3 linked regions of the Methylomagnum ishizawai genome follow. The protein of the gene in region 3 interacts with the protein of the main gene of each other region in a pairwise test. Links are inferred from orthologs where the notes say so. Each region holds a gene or a part of one and is shown on either strand. Other genes may lie near its edges.

Region 1 (2,923 bases), 1.8 Mb from region 3 along the record:
GGCGAGCGGCGCGTCGCCGCCCAGGCTGGCCACCCGATATCCCGGCACCCCGCTGAAATCCACCATCAGGCGCGGGTGCGGCCCCGCCGTCCATTGCACCGATTTCACCCAGACCGCCGCCGCGCCGGACTCCCCGGACACCCACACGGCGAGCCACAACAAACCACCCCATACGGACTTTTTGTTCATGTTGGATACCCCTGGTCAAGCGCTTTGGAAAAATAGCGGCGCATTCCGCGCTACGCAAGCTTTCGAGCGGGACTTATCGCCCAAAATCAACTGGCCGCGGCGGGTTCCATCACCCCGCCGCCCACGCGGCCAGGATCGCCCTGCCCTGTTCGCTATCCGCCGCCAGCGTGGCGCGGCGGCTTCCCCCCAGGATTTCCAGGCGGATATCCAGGTCGGCTCCGGGCAGGAGTCCCGCGCCGCGTCCGGGCCATTCGATGAAACAGGTGGCTCCGGGCCGGAGATAATCGCGGATGCCCATCCATTCCAATTCCTCCGGGTCGTTCAGCCGGTACAGGTCGAAATGGAACAGGGTACGGTCGGGCAGCGCGTATTCCTCGACCAGGGTGAAGGTCGGGCTTTTCACCGCGCCGGTGAAGCCGGTCGAGCGTAGGCAACCGCGCACGAAGGTGGTTTTGCCCGCGCCGAGATTGCCATGTAGATAGACCAGGCAGCCCGGCGGCAGATGGCGGTAGAGCCGGGCGGCGAATTCGAGGGTGGCGGCCTCGTCGGGCAGGTCCAGGACCGTGTTCATCGGTTCACCCAGCGGCGCAAGGGGGTCATCAAATCGCCCGCCAACAGGCCGCGCTCGCCATCGCGGGCGGCTTCGTCGCCGGCGGCGGCATGGAGGCGCACGCCCAGGGTGGCGGCTTCCAGCGGCTCCAACCCCTGGGCCAACAACCCCGCGACCACCCCGGTCAGCACATCGCCCATGCCGCCGCTGGCCATGCCGGGATTGCCCGCGATGCACACCCTGGGCAATTCGTCCGCGCCCGCGATGAGCGTGCCCGAGCCTTTCAGCACCACCACGCCGCCATAGCGGTCCTGCAAGGCGCGGGCGGCGGCATAGCGGTCGCGCTGCACCGCCGCCGTGCCGGTCCCGAGCAAGCGCCCGGCCTCGCCCGGATGCGGGGTCAAGACCCAGCGCTCGCACCGGCGCGGCTGCGCGGCCAGGAGGTTCAAGGCATCGGCATCGACCACCAAGGGCAAACCGCTGTCCACGGCGGCATCCAGCAACAGCGCCGCCCAGTCCGAACGCCCCAGCCCCGGCCCCACCGCCGCCACCGTGGCCCGGCCCAGGAGGTTTTCCACCTCGTCGCGCCGGGCCACGCCGTGGCACATGAGTTCGGGCCGGTCCAGGTTGAGGAAGGCGGCGTGTTCCGGGCGGGTGGCGAGGCTCACCAGCCCCGCCCCGACCCGCGCCGCCGCTTCCGCCGCCAGCCGCGCCGCGCCGCTATAGCCCTGTTCGCCGCCCAGCACCAGCACGTGGCCGAAATGGCCCTTATGGGCGTAGCGCGGACGCGGCGGCAAACCCTGCGCCAAGGGCGGCAGCAACAGGGCCGAAGGCTTGACCGCGTGTTTCACCATGGGCGGTGTCTCCAAATCGGCGAACACCAGTTCGCCCGCGTATTCCAAGCCCTCGCCGGTACACAAGCCCTGTTTCAGGCCGATGAAGCTGACCGTGACATCCGCCCGCACCGCCACGCCCAACACCGCCCCGGTATCGGCGCACAGGCCGGAGGGAATATCCAAGGCCAGCACCTTGCCCCGGAAGCGGTTGACGGCGCGGACGACCTCGGCGAACAAGCCCTCGATCTCGCGGTCCAGCCCGGTGCCGAACAGGCCGTCCACCAGGATTTCCGCGCCCTCGAAATCCGCCGGAATGAAATCCAGCACCGCGCCGCCCGCCGCCCGGTATTCTTGATAGGCGGCCAGCGCATCGCCCTTCAGCCCCGCCAAGGGCGCGACCGGATAGACCCTGACATCCCAGCCCGCCGCGTGGGCTAGCCGCGCCACCACATAGGCATCGCCGCCGTTATTGCCGGCCCCGCAAATGGCCGAGAGGGTCCGCGCCGTGGGCCAACGCCCGCACAGCGCGGCGAAAGCGGCGGCCCCGGCCCGATGCATCAGCTCCAGCCCCGGAATGCCCAGGGTGTCGATGGCGTAGCGGTCCATGGCCCGCACCTCCTGGGCGCGGTGCAGTTCTTTGGGCAGGGTTCGGGGCTGGGTTTGGATCATGGGCATACCTCGGACGGGTGATTCCGGTTATTGTGGCGTAAAACGGGAAACAGTGGCGAGTACCGCAACAATAGCGACCATTCCCAGGGGCTGGAAAACCCGTCATTTCGGCACCGATATCGAAATCCAGCGTCCAGGGCGCGGCAAGCGATCGCCCTATTCCCGCCCCGGCCCGCGCCGACCGATAATCCCCGTTCCAACCACCGACCGAATCAAGCTCCATGGACGACCATCAACTCCTGAGATATAGCCGCCAAATCCTGTTGCCCCAGATCGATATCGAGGGCCAGCAAAAGCTGCTGAATGCCCGCATCCTGGTGATCGGGCTGGGCGGGCTGGGTTCGCCCGCCGCCATGTACCTCGCCGCCGCCGGGATCGGCGAACTGGTGCTGAACGATTACGACCGGGTCGATCTTTCCAACCTGCAACGCCAGATCATCCATGGCACCGACAACCTGGGCGAACCCAAGGTCGAATCGGCCCGCAAGACCCTGGCCCGGCTCAATCCCGATATCACGCTCCGCACCCTGGATCGCCGCCTGGAAGGCGCGGACCTGGACGCCGCCGTGGCCGCGGTGGATGTGGTGTTGGATTGCTCGGACAATTTCGCCACCCGGTTCGCGGTCAACGCCGCCTGCGTCAAGGCCCGGAAGCCCTTGGTGTCCGGCGCGGTGATCCG
Region 2 (5,922 bases), 1.8 Mb from region 3 along the record:
CTATGTGGTGGCGCGGCTAGCCCACGCGGCGGGCTGGGATGTCAGGGTCTATCCGGTCGCGCCCTTGGCGGGGCTGAAGGGCGATGCGCTGGCCGCCTATCAAGAATACCGGGCGGCGGGCGGCGCGGTGCTGGATTTCATTCCGGCGGATTTCGAGGGCGCGGAAATCCTGGTGGACGGCCTGTTCGGCACCGGGCTGGACCGCGAGATCGAGGGCTTGTTCGCCGAGGTCGTCCGCGCCGTCAACCGCTTCCGGGGCAAGGTGCTGGCCTTGGATATTCCCTCCGGCCTGTGCGCCGATACCGGGGCGGTGTTGGGCGTGGCGGTGCGGGCGGATGTCACGGTCAGCTTCATCGGCCTGAAACAGGGCTTGTGTACCGGCGAGGGCTTGGAATACGCGGGCGAACTGGTGTTCGCCGATTTGGAGACACCGCCCATGGTGAAACACGCGGTCAAGCCTTCGGCCCTGTTGCTGCCGCCCTTGGCGCAGGGTTTGCCGCCGCGTCCGCGCTACGCCCATAAGGGCCATTTCGGCCACGTGCTGGTGCTGGGCGGCGAACAGGGCTATAGCGGCGCGGCGCGGCTGGCGGCGGAAGCGGCGGCGCGGGTCGGGGCGGGGCTGGTGAGCCTCGCCACCCGCCCGGAACACGCCGCCTTCCTCAACCTGGACCGGCCCGAACTCATGTGCCACGGCGTGGCCCGGCGCGACGAGGTGGAAAACCTCCTGGGCCGGGCCACGGTGGCGGCGGTGGGGCCGGGGCTGGGGCGTTCGGACTGGGCGGCGCTGTTGCTGGATGCCGCCGTGGACAGCGGTTTGCCCTTGGTGGTCGATGCCGATGCCTTGAACCTCCTGGCCGCGCAGCCGCGCCGGTGCGAGCGCTGGGTCTTGACCCCGCATCCGGGCGAGGCCGGGCGCTTGCTCGGGACCGGCACGGCGGCGGTGCAGCGCGACCGCTATGCCGCCGCCCGCGCCTTGCAGGACCGCTATGGCGGCGTGGTGGTGCTGAAAGGCTCGGGCACGCTCATCGCGGGCGCGGACGAATTGCCCAGGGTGTGCATCGCGGGCAATCCCGGCATGGCCAGCGGCGGCATGGGCGATGTGCTGACCGGGGTGGTCGCGGGGTTGTTGGCCCAGGGGTTGGAGCCGCTGGAAGCCGCCACCCTGGGCGTGCGCCTCCATGCCGCCGCCGGCGACGAAGCCGCCCGCGATGGCGAGCGCGGCCTGTTGGCGGGCGATTTGATGACCCCCTTGCGCCGCTGGGTGAACCGATGAACACGGTCCTGGACCTGCCCGACGAGGCCGCCACCCTCGAATTCGCCGCCCGGCTCTACCGCCATCTGCCGCCGGGCTGCCTGGTCTATCTACATGGCAATCTCGGCGCGGGCAAAACCACCTTCGTGCGCGGTTGCCTACGCTCGACCGGCTTCACCGGCGCGGTGAAAAGCCCGACCTTCACCCTGGTCGAGGAATACGCGCTGCCCGACCGTACCCTGTTCCATTTCGACCTGTACCGGCTGAACGACCCGGAGGAATTGGAATGGATGGGCATCCGCGATTATCTCCGGCCCGGAGCCACCTGTTTCATCGAATGGCCCGGACGCGGCGCGGGACTCCTGCCCGGAGCCGACCTGGATATCCGCCTGGAAATCCTGGGGGGAAGCCGCCGCGCCACGCTGGCGGCGGATAGCGAACAGGGCAGGGCGATCCTGGCCGCGTGGGCGGCGGGGTGATGGAACCCGCCGCGGCCAGTTGATTTTGGGCGATAAGTCCCGCTCGAAAGCTTGCGTAGCGCGGAATGCGCCGCTATTTTTCCAAAGCGCTTGACCAGGGGTATCCAACATGAACAAAAAGTCCGTATGGGGTGGTTTGTTGTGGCTCGCCGTGTGGGTGTCCGGGGAGTCCGGCGCGGCGGCGGTCTGGGTGAAATCGGTGCAATGGACGGCGGGGCCGCACCCGCGCCTGATGGTGGATTTCAGCGGGGTGCCGGGATATCGGGTGGCCAGCCTGGGCGGCGACGCGCCGCTCGCCATCGAACTGGCCGATACCGCCCTGGCCGGGGGCTTGGCGCAACCGCCCGCCGCCCATCCGGTCGCGGCCCGGATCGGCTCCCTGCCCGGCAAGGCCAAGGGCAGCCTCCGCCTCCTGGTCGAGACCAAGCGCAACGCCCCCCATCAGGCCCGCATGGAGCAATGGCCCGACCACGCCCGCCTGACCGTGGAATGGGCCGCGTCCGCCGCCCCGGTCCCCGCCGCTGCTTCCACCAATTCCGCCCGCGCCCGTGCCAAACCGGCCCATTCCTTCGTGGTCGCCATCGACGCCGGGCACGGCGGCAAGGACACCGGGGCCATCGGACCCGGCGGTACTTTGGAAAAAAACGTGGTGATGGCGATTGCCCGCAAGCTGGCTGGGTATATCCAGGCCGAGCCGGGGATGAAGGCGGTCTTGGTGCGGCGCGGCGATGAGTTCGTCGATCTGCGTCACCGCGCCGCCATCGCCCGCAAGGTGCGGGCCGATTTGTTCGTGTCCATCCATGCCGACGCCTATACCGACGGCGGGGTGAAGGGTTCCTCGGTGTATACGCTGTCGGAACACGGCGCGTCCAGCGAGGCGGCGCGGTGGCTGGCCGACAGCGAGAACGCCGCCTTGGTGGGCGGCCCCAAGCTCAAGGACAAGAACAAGCTGCTGGCCTCGGTGCTGGTGGACCTGTCCAAGAACGCCACCCTGGACGCCAGCGACAAGGCGGCGGAAAAGGTATTGCGGGAATTGAGGCGGGATTTCGCCGTGCATCACGACGAGGTGCAGAAGGCCGAGTTCGCGGTGCTGAAATCGCTGGACGTGCCGTCCATGCTGGTCGAGACCGCCTTCATCTCCAACCCGGAGGAGGAACGCAACCTGACCAACAACGCCCACCAGGACCGGGTGGCGCGTTCGGTGTTCCGGGGGATCAGGGCGTATTGTGCGGAGTCGCGCCGGGCGGGGGCGGCGGCGGGGTTGCGGGTGGCGGAGGTGCCTTGAGGCGGGCGAAAGAATAAACCGCCGGGGATAGCCTATCTTAGAGGACATCCGGCACATAAACTGCTTACACGGTTTTGGCCTCGATCCGTCTTCCCAGGATCAGGGCGCACGCCAACTGAAGGAAGGCCAGATAGTTGGCTCCCCGGCAGGTGTAGCGGGTTCGGATGGCCCGGAAGCCCTTGAGCCAGGCGAAAGCGCGCTCGACCACCCACCTCCGCGCGGGGTGGGTTGGCTCGGAGTCGCAGGAACGCTTCTCCTCGCCGATCTTGCGGATATGGGGGGTGTAGCCCAGTCCCGCGACTTCCCGCTCGACCCGTTCGTAGCCATACCCTTTGTCCAGGCAAAGATGCCTGGGACTTTGCCCGGCGTCGGCGGGTGCCTCGATCACGGCCGCCTCGACGGTGACCGTCACCAGGCGGCTGTCGTGCACGTTGGCCCCGGCCTGCGCGACGGCGAAAGGCATCCCCTTCCCGTCCACCTGAAGGTGGATCTTGCCACCGCTGCGCCCACGATCCGTGGGATTGCGCCCCAGGCCCTCGTCCTTCTGGCAGCGGGTCTGGCGGACCGGGGCCTGCACCAGGCTGCCGTCCATCGACTGCCAAGCCAGGTCGAACCCCTCGAGTTCCTCGTACTCCGCCGCCGACCAGCGGAACATCTCCTTGAACACGCCGGCGGCAACCCATCTCTGAAAGTGCTCGTGGACCGCGCTTTTCGAGCCGTAGCAGGCCGGCAGGCAATCCCATTGGCAACCGGTCTTGAGCACATACAGAATCCCGTTCATGACCGTCCGGAACTCCAGCGGCTTGGAGCCGCCCGGCCTGCGCCGCTTGAACGGCTCCAACAATGGCTCCACGTGCTCCCACAGCCGGTCCGAGATTTCCAGGCAACTCATGGGTCTCCTCCGCTTCCGCTTCGCAAAAGACGGGTCTTTTAAGCGTTCGCCGCGCAAAGCACAAGATGTGCCGGATGTCCTCTTATCCGGTCGTCCAGCGGGACAAAAGGGCGGGTTCCCCTATGGTTAACCCGCCCCGCAAGCCACTCGTCCTATGGGGTGTTCATCCCCGTCCTGCTATTAGAAACAGGGTATCCAGCGTAAATTGCCGGTTTCGCGTTTGAAACTGATGTGCTTGAGCGACGCCGACAAAAGCTGGGGCAGCGCGACGAATTCAATATTGGATTGCATTAGCCGCTTGATGAGATATTGGGCGGCACCGGTCGTTGTGTCGTTTGCCAGTACATAGGTTGACCAAGTTTCATGGGTGAGCAGAATTATTTTATAGTTCGTTCTGTTGAGGAACGAAGTAACCGCGCCCACCACCCCGAAACCCATCCTATGAGAATGGTAGTTTTCGCTATAGTCATGCCCTAAGAGCAGCCCGCCCGGCTTGAGTTTGGCCGCGTATCCGACCAAATCATTCAAAACCGCCTCATAGTGATGCATGCCATCCACATAAACGAAATCCAATGAGCCGTCTTCGAAATCGGACAAGGCTTCGGCACTGGTTTTTCGATGGAGGATCACTTTTTGTGTGGAGATTTCGGATTTAAACCGTTTGACCACGCCTCGGTGTATTTTATCTTGTTCCACTTGTTGGACGTTGGCCCCGTCGGCGGAATATTCGGCGATTTCAGAAAAGCGCCAAGGATCAATCAAGTGGAGTTGGTTTGGATTTGCGTTTTCGAGAATAATCGCTGAAAAATGGCCGCGCTGAACTCCAATCTCGCAGCCGATAGTGTCCTTGGGCAAGAGCTTGAAAAGTTCCTTACGGTTGGTGATGGCGTAGAAAAATTTATCGTCCATACTCTCTTCTCACTAAGTAATTAAAAACCCATGTGGTTCTGCATATTACCGGATCAATAGCGCATGAATCCTTGCTATCAAACTCTAGCTTCCTGGAGCGGTACCATATACTAAATCGTCAAATCTGGCTTCAAATTTCAGTTTTTCCCACCTATACCGCCTTCAAGCGAAGGCATCGGCTTCGGTGTTAATGGGTTCCGCCAAAGACGCCTTGTACGCTAATGACGAAACATGGAAGGTAGGTTGCTAAAACTATTGCCTCCACCAATAGGCCGTCCTCTTCTCTAACCCGGAATAGAACAAGTGTAATATAAATAGGGCGATTTGGCTAGTGGAGGCAAAATCCACTCGGCAAGCGGTTGGCGCGAATGTGCTCTAATATTGTCGCAGATATGGTGCTGCTGTCTATAAAAGCAGATGTATTTTGCCTTGCCCGCAAATAAGATACTGGATTGGCCGGTGTATTGGGCAAAGTCAGCAATGACTCTGTCGCGAATCGTTTCTCCATCCCGACAATCACCACAAGCGAATGCCGTGCGCTGGTGAGCGCATCCAAACCAAGGGTAATTCCATGGGTATATTCGACCTGGTTGGCCGCTCGGGTATCGGTGGATAGCGCTACGATTCTGGTCGCATTAAGCGAAGCGTGGGGCGATGGTTCGTTAAACCCAATATGGGCGTTGCGTCCAACCCCATGCACCGCGCAGTCAATGCCGCCAAGCCCGTATAACTGGCGCTCGTAGTTTTGGGGCGTAAGCTTAAGTTCCCCGTCGGCATTCAAAAAGGTAATTAACCTTTTGATGCCGAGTGGCTTTATTAGTTCATTATCGAGTTGCCACGCGAAGCTCGTCGGGTTGGCGGGCGGGACACCGTAATATTCATCCATCTGAACGCAAACGACCCTTTGCCAATCCACAGCTCCAGAATATAGCTCGCGCAGTTTGGCCCAAGTGGCGATCAGGGTACGGCCAGCCGATGGAACCCATATACAATAAGGCTTAGTGGACAGCACGTCGCCGATGATAGATACAATCATTCGGGCAACCTCGCTTGCGATAGCGTCAAGATTATCTGAAATATATAGGCTGGGCATGTCATATCCCCT
Region 3 (5,331 bases):
CCCAGGGCGCTGGCGGCGAACCCACCCACCAGCCCACCCCAACCCGCCCCGGCGGACGCCAGCCCCGGCAGCACGGCCAAGGCCGAACCCATGGCGGTCAAGCCCAGGATGCCGACCACGGCGACGGCCTGGACCGGAACCGCCCAGCCCCCATGGCGGAACACGCCTTCGGCGCACAGCCCGGCCAGCCCGCCCAAGGCCAATACCAACAACCAGCGCCCATAGGCCCCATCCTGGCCCAATCCGAAATAGACCTCGCCCGCGAACAACCTACGCCCCACGATCAAACCCACCCACACCGCCGTCACGCACAGCACCACGCTGAGGAGCATATTGGCGGCGGCTTTCCAATAACCGCCTTGCTCGATGAGATAAAAGGACTCGATGGCGAAGGTGGAAAACGTGGTGTAAGCCCCGAGGAAACCGATCAACACCGCCGCCCGGTATTCCACCACGGCGGGGAAGCGTTGCAGCATCAGTTCGGTGAGGAAGCCCATCAGGAAGGAGCCGGACACATTGACGAACAAGGTGCCCACCGGAAAATCCCGGCCCAGCCAATCATAGATGGCGTTGGCGGTCCAGAACCGCACCAAGGCACCGACCGATCCGCCCAGGGCGATGGCGACCAGGGTATTCATAGCGCCCGGGCCGCGCCGCCGTCGATGGCCAGGCGCAAAGTCCGCATGGCGTCGGGTCCGGGGTTCCGCACCACGCCATGCTCGGTGACGATGGCATCGATGAGATGGGCCGGGGTCACATCGAACACCGGGTTCCAGGCCGAAATCAGGCTGTCCTCCCGCAGGAAATAGGGATTCAAGAGTTCGCGCGGGTCGCGCTCCTCGATTTCGATGCCCGCCCCGGCTTCGGTGCGCCAATCGATGGTCGAGACCGGGGCCGCCACCATGAATTTGACACCATGATGGCGGGCGGCGACCGCCAGGGCATAGGTGCCGATCTTGTTGGCGGTGTCGCCATTGGCGGCGATGCGGTCGGCCCCGACGATCACCCATTGCACTTGGCCGGATTTCATCAGATAAGCCGCCGCCGAATCGGCGATGAGTTGGGCCGGGATGCCGTCCTGTTCCAATTCCCATACCGTGAGCCGGGAGCCTTGCAGCCAGGGCCGGGTTTCACTGGCGAAAACCTTGCCCAAGCCACGGCGGTGGGCGCTGCGGATCACGCCCAGGGCGGTGCCATAGCCGCCGGTGGCGAGCGAGCCGGTATTGCAATGGGTCAAGACGCCGGTCGCGCCCGCCAGCAGATCGGCCCCGAGTTCGCCCATGCGCCGGTTCGCGGCCACATCGTCCGCGTGGATGGCGAGGGCGGCTTCCAGCAAGGCCGGGACGGGGTCGCCCGCCACCGCCTGGATCAAACCGCGCATCCGCTCCAAGGCCCAGAACAAATTCACCGCCGTGGGCCGGGACCGGGCCAGGGTGTCGAGGTCGGCCCCGATGGCGGTTTTCCAAACGGCGGGGTCGGCGGCATAACGCGCCGCCGCCGCCAACACCACCCCGTAGGCCGCCGCGATGCCGATGGCGGGAGCGCCGCGCACGCGCATGGTGGCGATGGCCTCGGCCACCGCGCCGACCGTGGCGCAGTCGTCATAATGGAGTGTGCCGGGGAGTTGGCGCTGGTCGAGTATGCGCAACAGGCCATCTTGCCAGTACAGGGCGCGGACGCTGTCCTTGCCTTCGGTGGGATGCGGGGTCGGGATCGCGGTCATGACTGTGGGATCGGGCTGGAAAAGTCGGGCATTTTATGACAGGGGGCGCGGGGCAACAAATCCGGGGCCGGGATACTTGGGCGGTCCACCCTGCCTGGCCTGCGGCATCCGCCGGAGGATGGCTTGCGGATACGCGGTATTTCCGGGAATCTTGCGGCTTGAACTTTCCCCCCGCCGCGCCCTCTATTCCCAGCGACGGCGGTATCCCGGCTGGCGGACCGCCGTCCCATCTTCCAACCTGGATTTATCGAGATGACCGTGGGAGGGCGTATGTATTTGGAAGCCTTCATCTGGAGCTGGGTCCACCTGCATCCCGGCTATCTGCTCAGGCAAACGGCCAAATTCCTGGGATTGGCCGCCTTGATCCTGGTGCCGCTGTTCCTCAGCAATGTCTATCTGGTCAAGCAGGGCTTCAAACCCACCGCGCCCAGCTTCCATATCGAAGCCAGCCCCGACGAAATACCGCATTAGGCCGGGACCGACCCCAAACGCTGCCGCACCGCCTCGAACAACAGGATGCCGGTGGCGACCGAGAGGTTGAGGCTTTCCACCTGCCCGGCCATGGGGATTTTGACCAGGAAATCGCAGCGCTCGCGGGTCAGCCGCCTGAGGCCCTTGCCTTCCGCGCCCACCACCAAGGCCAGCGGCAGGTTCAAATCGGTTTGGTAGACCGAGCGCTCCGCCTCGCCGGCCGCGCCCGCCACCCAGATTCCGCTGTCCTTCATCCAGCCCAAGGCCCGCGCCAGATTGGTCACCCGGTAGATCGGCACGGTTTCCGCCGCGCCGGAAGCCACCTTCGCCACTGTCGGCGTGATACCCACCGCCTGATCCTTGGTCAGCACCACGCCGCGCACGCCCGCCGCGTCGGCGGTACGCAGGCAAGCGCCCAGGTTGTGGGGGTCTTGAACCTGGTCCAACACCAAGAACAAAGGCAAGGGTTCCGGGTTCTCCAAAGCCCCGCGCAACTCGTGTTCGCCCAACTCTTCCGGCATCAGCAATTCCATCACCACGCCTTGGTGATGCTTGCCTTCGGCCAAGGCGTCGAGGCGGCTTTTACCGGCGGTCTGGGCCACGATGCCCAGGGCGTCGAGTTGACGCACCAGGGCGGCGATGCGGGCGTCGCCCCGGCGCTCGTCCAACCAGACATTGACGATCTTGTCGGGGCTGTGTTCGAGGGCCGCTTCCGCCGCATGCAGCCCCGCCAGCTTACGCCGCGCCTTCATTTGCGCCTCCGCTTGCGGGGGCGGCCCGCCGGGGCCGGTTTAGCTTCGGCCTTGACCAGTTCGAGGTCGATCTTGCGCTCGTCCAGGTCCACCCGCGCCACCACCACTTCGACGCTATCGCCGAGCCGGTAAACTTTGCCGGTGCGCTCGCCCTGCAAGCGGTAGCCCACGGGATCGTAATGGAAATAATCCTTGTCGAGGGTGGAGATATGCACCAAGCCCTCGATGAAGACATCCTTCAATTCCACGAAGAAACCGAAGCCCGTCACCGTCGAAATCACGCCCTCGAACTGCTCGCCCAGTTTGTCCTGCATGTATTCGCATTTGAGCCAAGCCACCACATCGCGGGTGGCGTCGTCGGCGCGGCGTTCGGTGAAGGAGCAATGTTCGCCCAGCACCACCATATCGCTGGCGGTGTAGGGGAATTCGCCCTTCTGCTTGCCTTCCAGGCTATGGCGGATGGCGCGGTGGACCAGGAGGTCCGGGTAGCGCCGGATCGGCGAGGTGAAATGGGTGTAGGCATCCAGCGCCAAGCCAAAATGGCCTTTCTTCTCGGGGCCATAGACGGCCTGGGACATGGAGCGCAGCAGGATGGTCTGGATCAAATGCTCGTCCGGGCGGCCCGCGATTTGATCCGACAGCACGAAATAATCCTTGGGCTCGGGCGTATCGCCGCCGCCCAGATTCAGGCCCAAGCGGCCCAGGAACGCCCGCAGATCGGTCAGCTTCTCGGCATTCGGGCCTTCGTGGACACGCACCACATGGGGGATTTTCTGGCGGGCGAGATAGCGGGCGGTGGCGGTGTTGGCGGCCAACATGCACTCCTCGATCAAGCGGTGGGCGTCGTTGCGGACCACCGGCACGATCTTCTCGATCTTCTTGCCTTCGCCGAACACGATGCGCGATTCCTGGGTGTCGAAATCCATCGCCCCCCGTTCCTCGCGGGCGCGGCGCAACACCCGGTACAAGGCATGGAGTTCTTCCAGATGCGGCAGCAGGTCGCGGTACTGGCGGCGCAAGCCCTTGTCGCCCTCGACCAGCAGCTTGGCGACCTCGGTATAGGTCAGCCGCGCCTTGGAGCGCATCAGGCCGGAGAAGAAGCGCGCGCGCAAAATGCCGCCCTCGGCGGTGATGTACATCTCGCACACCATGCACAAGCGCTCGACCTCGGGCTTGAGCGAGCAAAGGCCGTTGGACAGGATTTCCGGCAGCATCGGAATCACCCGGTCCGGGAAATAGACCGAAGTACCGCGCTTCTGGGCTTCCTCGTCCAAGGCCGTGCCCGGCAGCACGTAGGCGGACACATCGGCGATGGCGACATAGAGCTTCCAGCCCTTGGCCGTGCGCTCGCAATACACGGCGTCGTCGAAGTCGCGGGCGTCCTCGCCATCGATGGTAACGAGCGGCAGATGGCGCAAATCCTCGCGGCCCGCCTTGGCCGCTTCGGGCACGTTCTCGTCCATCCCGGCGATTTGGTCGAGGACCGCGTCCGGCCATTCGGCGGGCAGGTCGAAGCTGCGGATCGCCACCTCGATTTCCATGCCGGGGGCCATGTGGTCGCCGATCACCTGGGTGATCTTGCCGATGGGATCGCGCTGGCGGGTAGGTTGCTCGATGATCTCGACCAGGACGAACTGCCCCGGCTGGGCGGCGCACAAATGCTCTTCGGGAATCAGGATATCGTGGGCGATATGCTTGTTATCCGGCACCACGTAGGAGATACCGCGCTCCTGGAACAAGCGCCCGACCAATCTTTGGGTGTTGCGCTCCAAGACCTGGATCAAGCCGCCTTCCCGGCGCCCGCGCCGGTCCACCCCGCGCACGCTGACCAAGGCCCGGTCGTCGTGCATCAGGGCGCGCATTTCCTTGGAAGAGAGATAAAGGTCTTCGCCGCCCTCGTCGGGACGCAGGAAGCCGAAACCCTCGGCATGGCCGATCACCCGGCCCGCGATCAAATCGGTGTGGTCCACCACGCAATAGCGGTCGCGGCGGTTCTTGAGGAGCTGGCCGTCGCGCTCCATGGCGTTCAAACGCCGCCGCAGGGATTCGATGTCCTCGGCCTCGGTCAGCTCCAGCTGGGTGGCGATTTCCTCCAGTTTCTGCGGTACCCCGCGCTCCCGCATGATTTCCAGGATGAGTTCCCGGCTGGGGATGGGACGCGCGTATTTTCCGGCCTCGCGCTCGGCGAATGGATCCTTCAGGTTGCTGTGTTTTGCCATTTTCGGAGTCGGTGTTCCTTGATGATTATTTTTGCTGATTGTGGCAGAAATTCCCCGCCTACCTTAGCGCATCGTGGTTCGGAAAAGGATTGTCGGCGGCGGGCACGCTTTTTAAAAGCGAAGTGTTGACACGCATCCGCCATGATTGCATAATACTGGCTCCACA

Evidence for each region.
Region 1: the proteins of rlmB (region 3) and K5658_RS07680 interact in binary tests that used the Escherichia coli proteins (3 or more experiments, as listed by UniProt). The link is inferred for Methylomagnum ishizawai from one-to-one orthologs.
Region 2: the proteins of rlmB (region 3) and tsaE interact in binary tests that used the Escherichia coli proteins (3 or more experiments, as listed by UniProt). The link is inferred for Methylomagnum ishizawai from one-to-one orthologs.

Annotation. Positions count from the first base shown.
Region 1 is NZ_AP019783.1:1,670,027-1,672,949, reverse strand. It holds K5658_RS07680 (NAD(P)H-hydrate dehydratase), read right to left. Parts: upstream 2,245-2,923; coding sequence 757-2,244; downstream 1-756. Other genes in the region: K5658_RS07675 (HesA/MoeB/ThiF family protein), read left to right, coding at 2,466-2,923; tsaE (tRNA (adenosine(37)-N6)-threonylcarbamoyltransferase complex ATPase subunit type 1 TsaE), read right to left, coding at 299-760; K5658_RS07690 (N-acetylmuramoyl-L-alanine amidase family protein), read right to left, coding at 1-189. UniProt on the Escherichia coli protein: Bifunctional enzyme that catalyzes the epimerization of the S- and R-forms of NAD(P)HX and the dehydration of the S-form of NAD(P)HX at the expense of ADP, which is converted to AMP.
Region 2 is NZ_AP019783.1:1,670,921-1,676,842, forward strand. What follows is about bases 1-3,000. They hold tsaE (tRNA (adenosine(37)-N6)-threonylcarbamoyltransferase complex ATPase subunit type 1 TsaE), read left to right. Parts: upstream 1-1,269; coding sequence 1,270-1,731; downstream 1,732-3,000. Other genes in these bases: K5658_RS07680 (NAD(P)H-hydrate dehydratase), read left to right, coding at 1-1,273; K5658_RS07690 (N-acetylmuramoyl-L-alanine amidase family protein), read left to right, coding at 1,841-3,000. Also shown: more of K5658_RS07690, read left to right, coding at 3,001-3,016; K5658_RS07695 (IS5 family transposase), read right to left, coding at 3,081-3,908; K5658_RS07700 (class I SAM-dependent methyltransferase), read right to left, coding at 4,089-4,817; K5658_RS07705 (6-phosphogluconolactonase), read right to left, coding at 5,146-5,910. UniProt on the Escherichia coli protein: Required for the formation of a threonylcarbamoyl group on adenosine at position 37 (t(6)A37) in tRNAs that read codons beginning with adenine.
Region 3 is NZ_AP019783.1:3,515,163-3,520,493, forward strand. The notes cover bases 1,069-4,068. They hold rlmB (23S rRNA (guanosine(2251)-2'-O)-methyltransferase RlmB), read right to left. Parts: upstream 2,947-4,068; coding sequence 2,191-2,946; downstream 1,069-2,190. Other genes in these bases: mtnA (S-methyl-5-thioribose-1-phosphate isomerase), read right to left, coding at 1,069-1,723; K5658_RS16055 (hypothetical protein), read left to right, coding at 1,976-2,194; rnr (ribonuclease R), read right to left, coding at 2,943-4,068. In the rest of the region: fluoride efflux transporter CrcB, read right to left, coding at 1-638; more of mtnA, read right to left, coding at 635-1,068; more of rnr, read right to left, coding at 4,069-5,165. UniProt on the Escherichia coli protein: Specifically methylates the ribose of guanosine 2251 in 23S rRNA.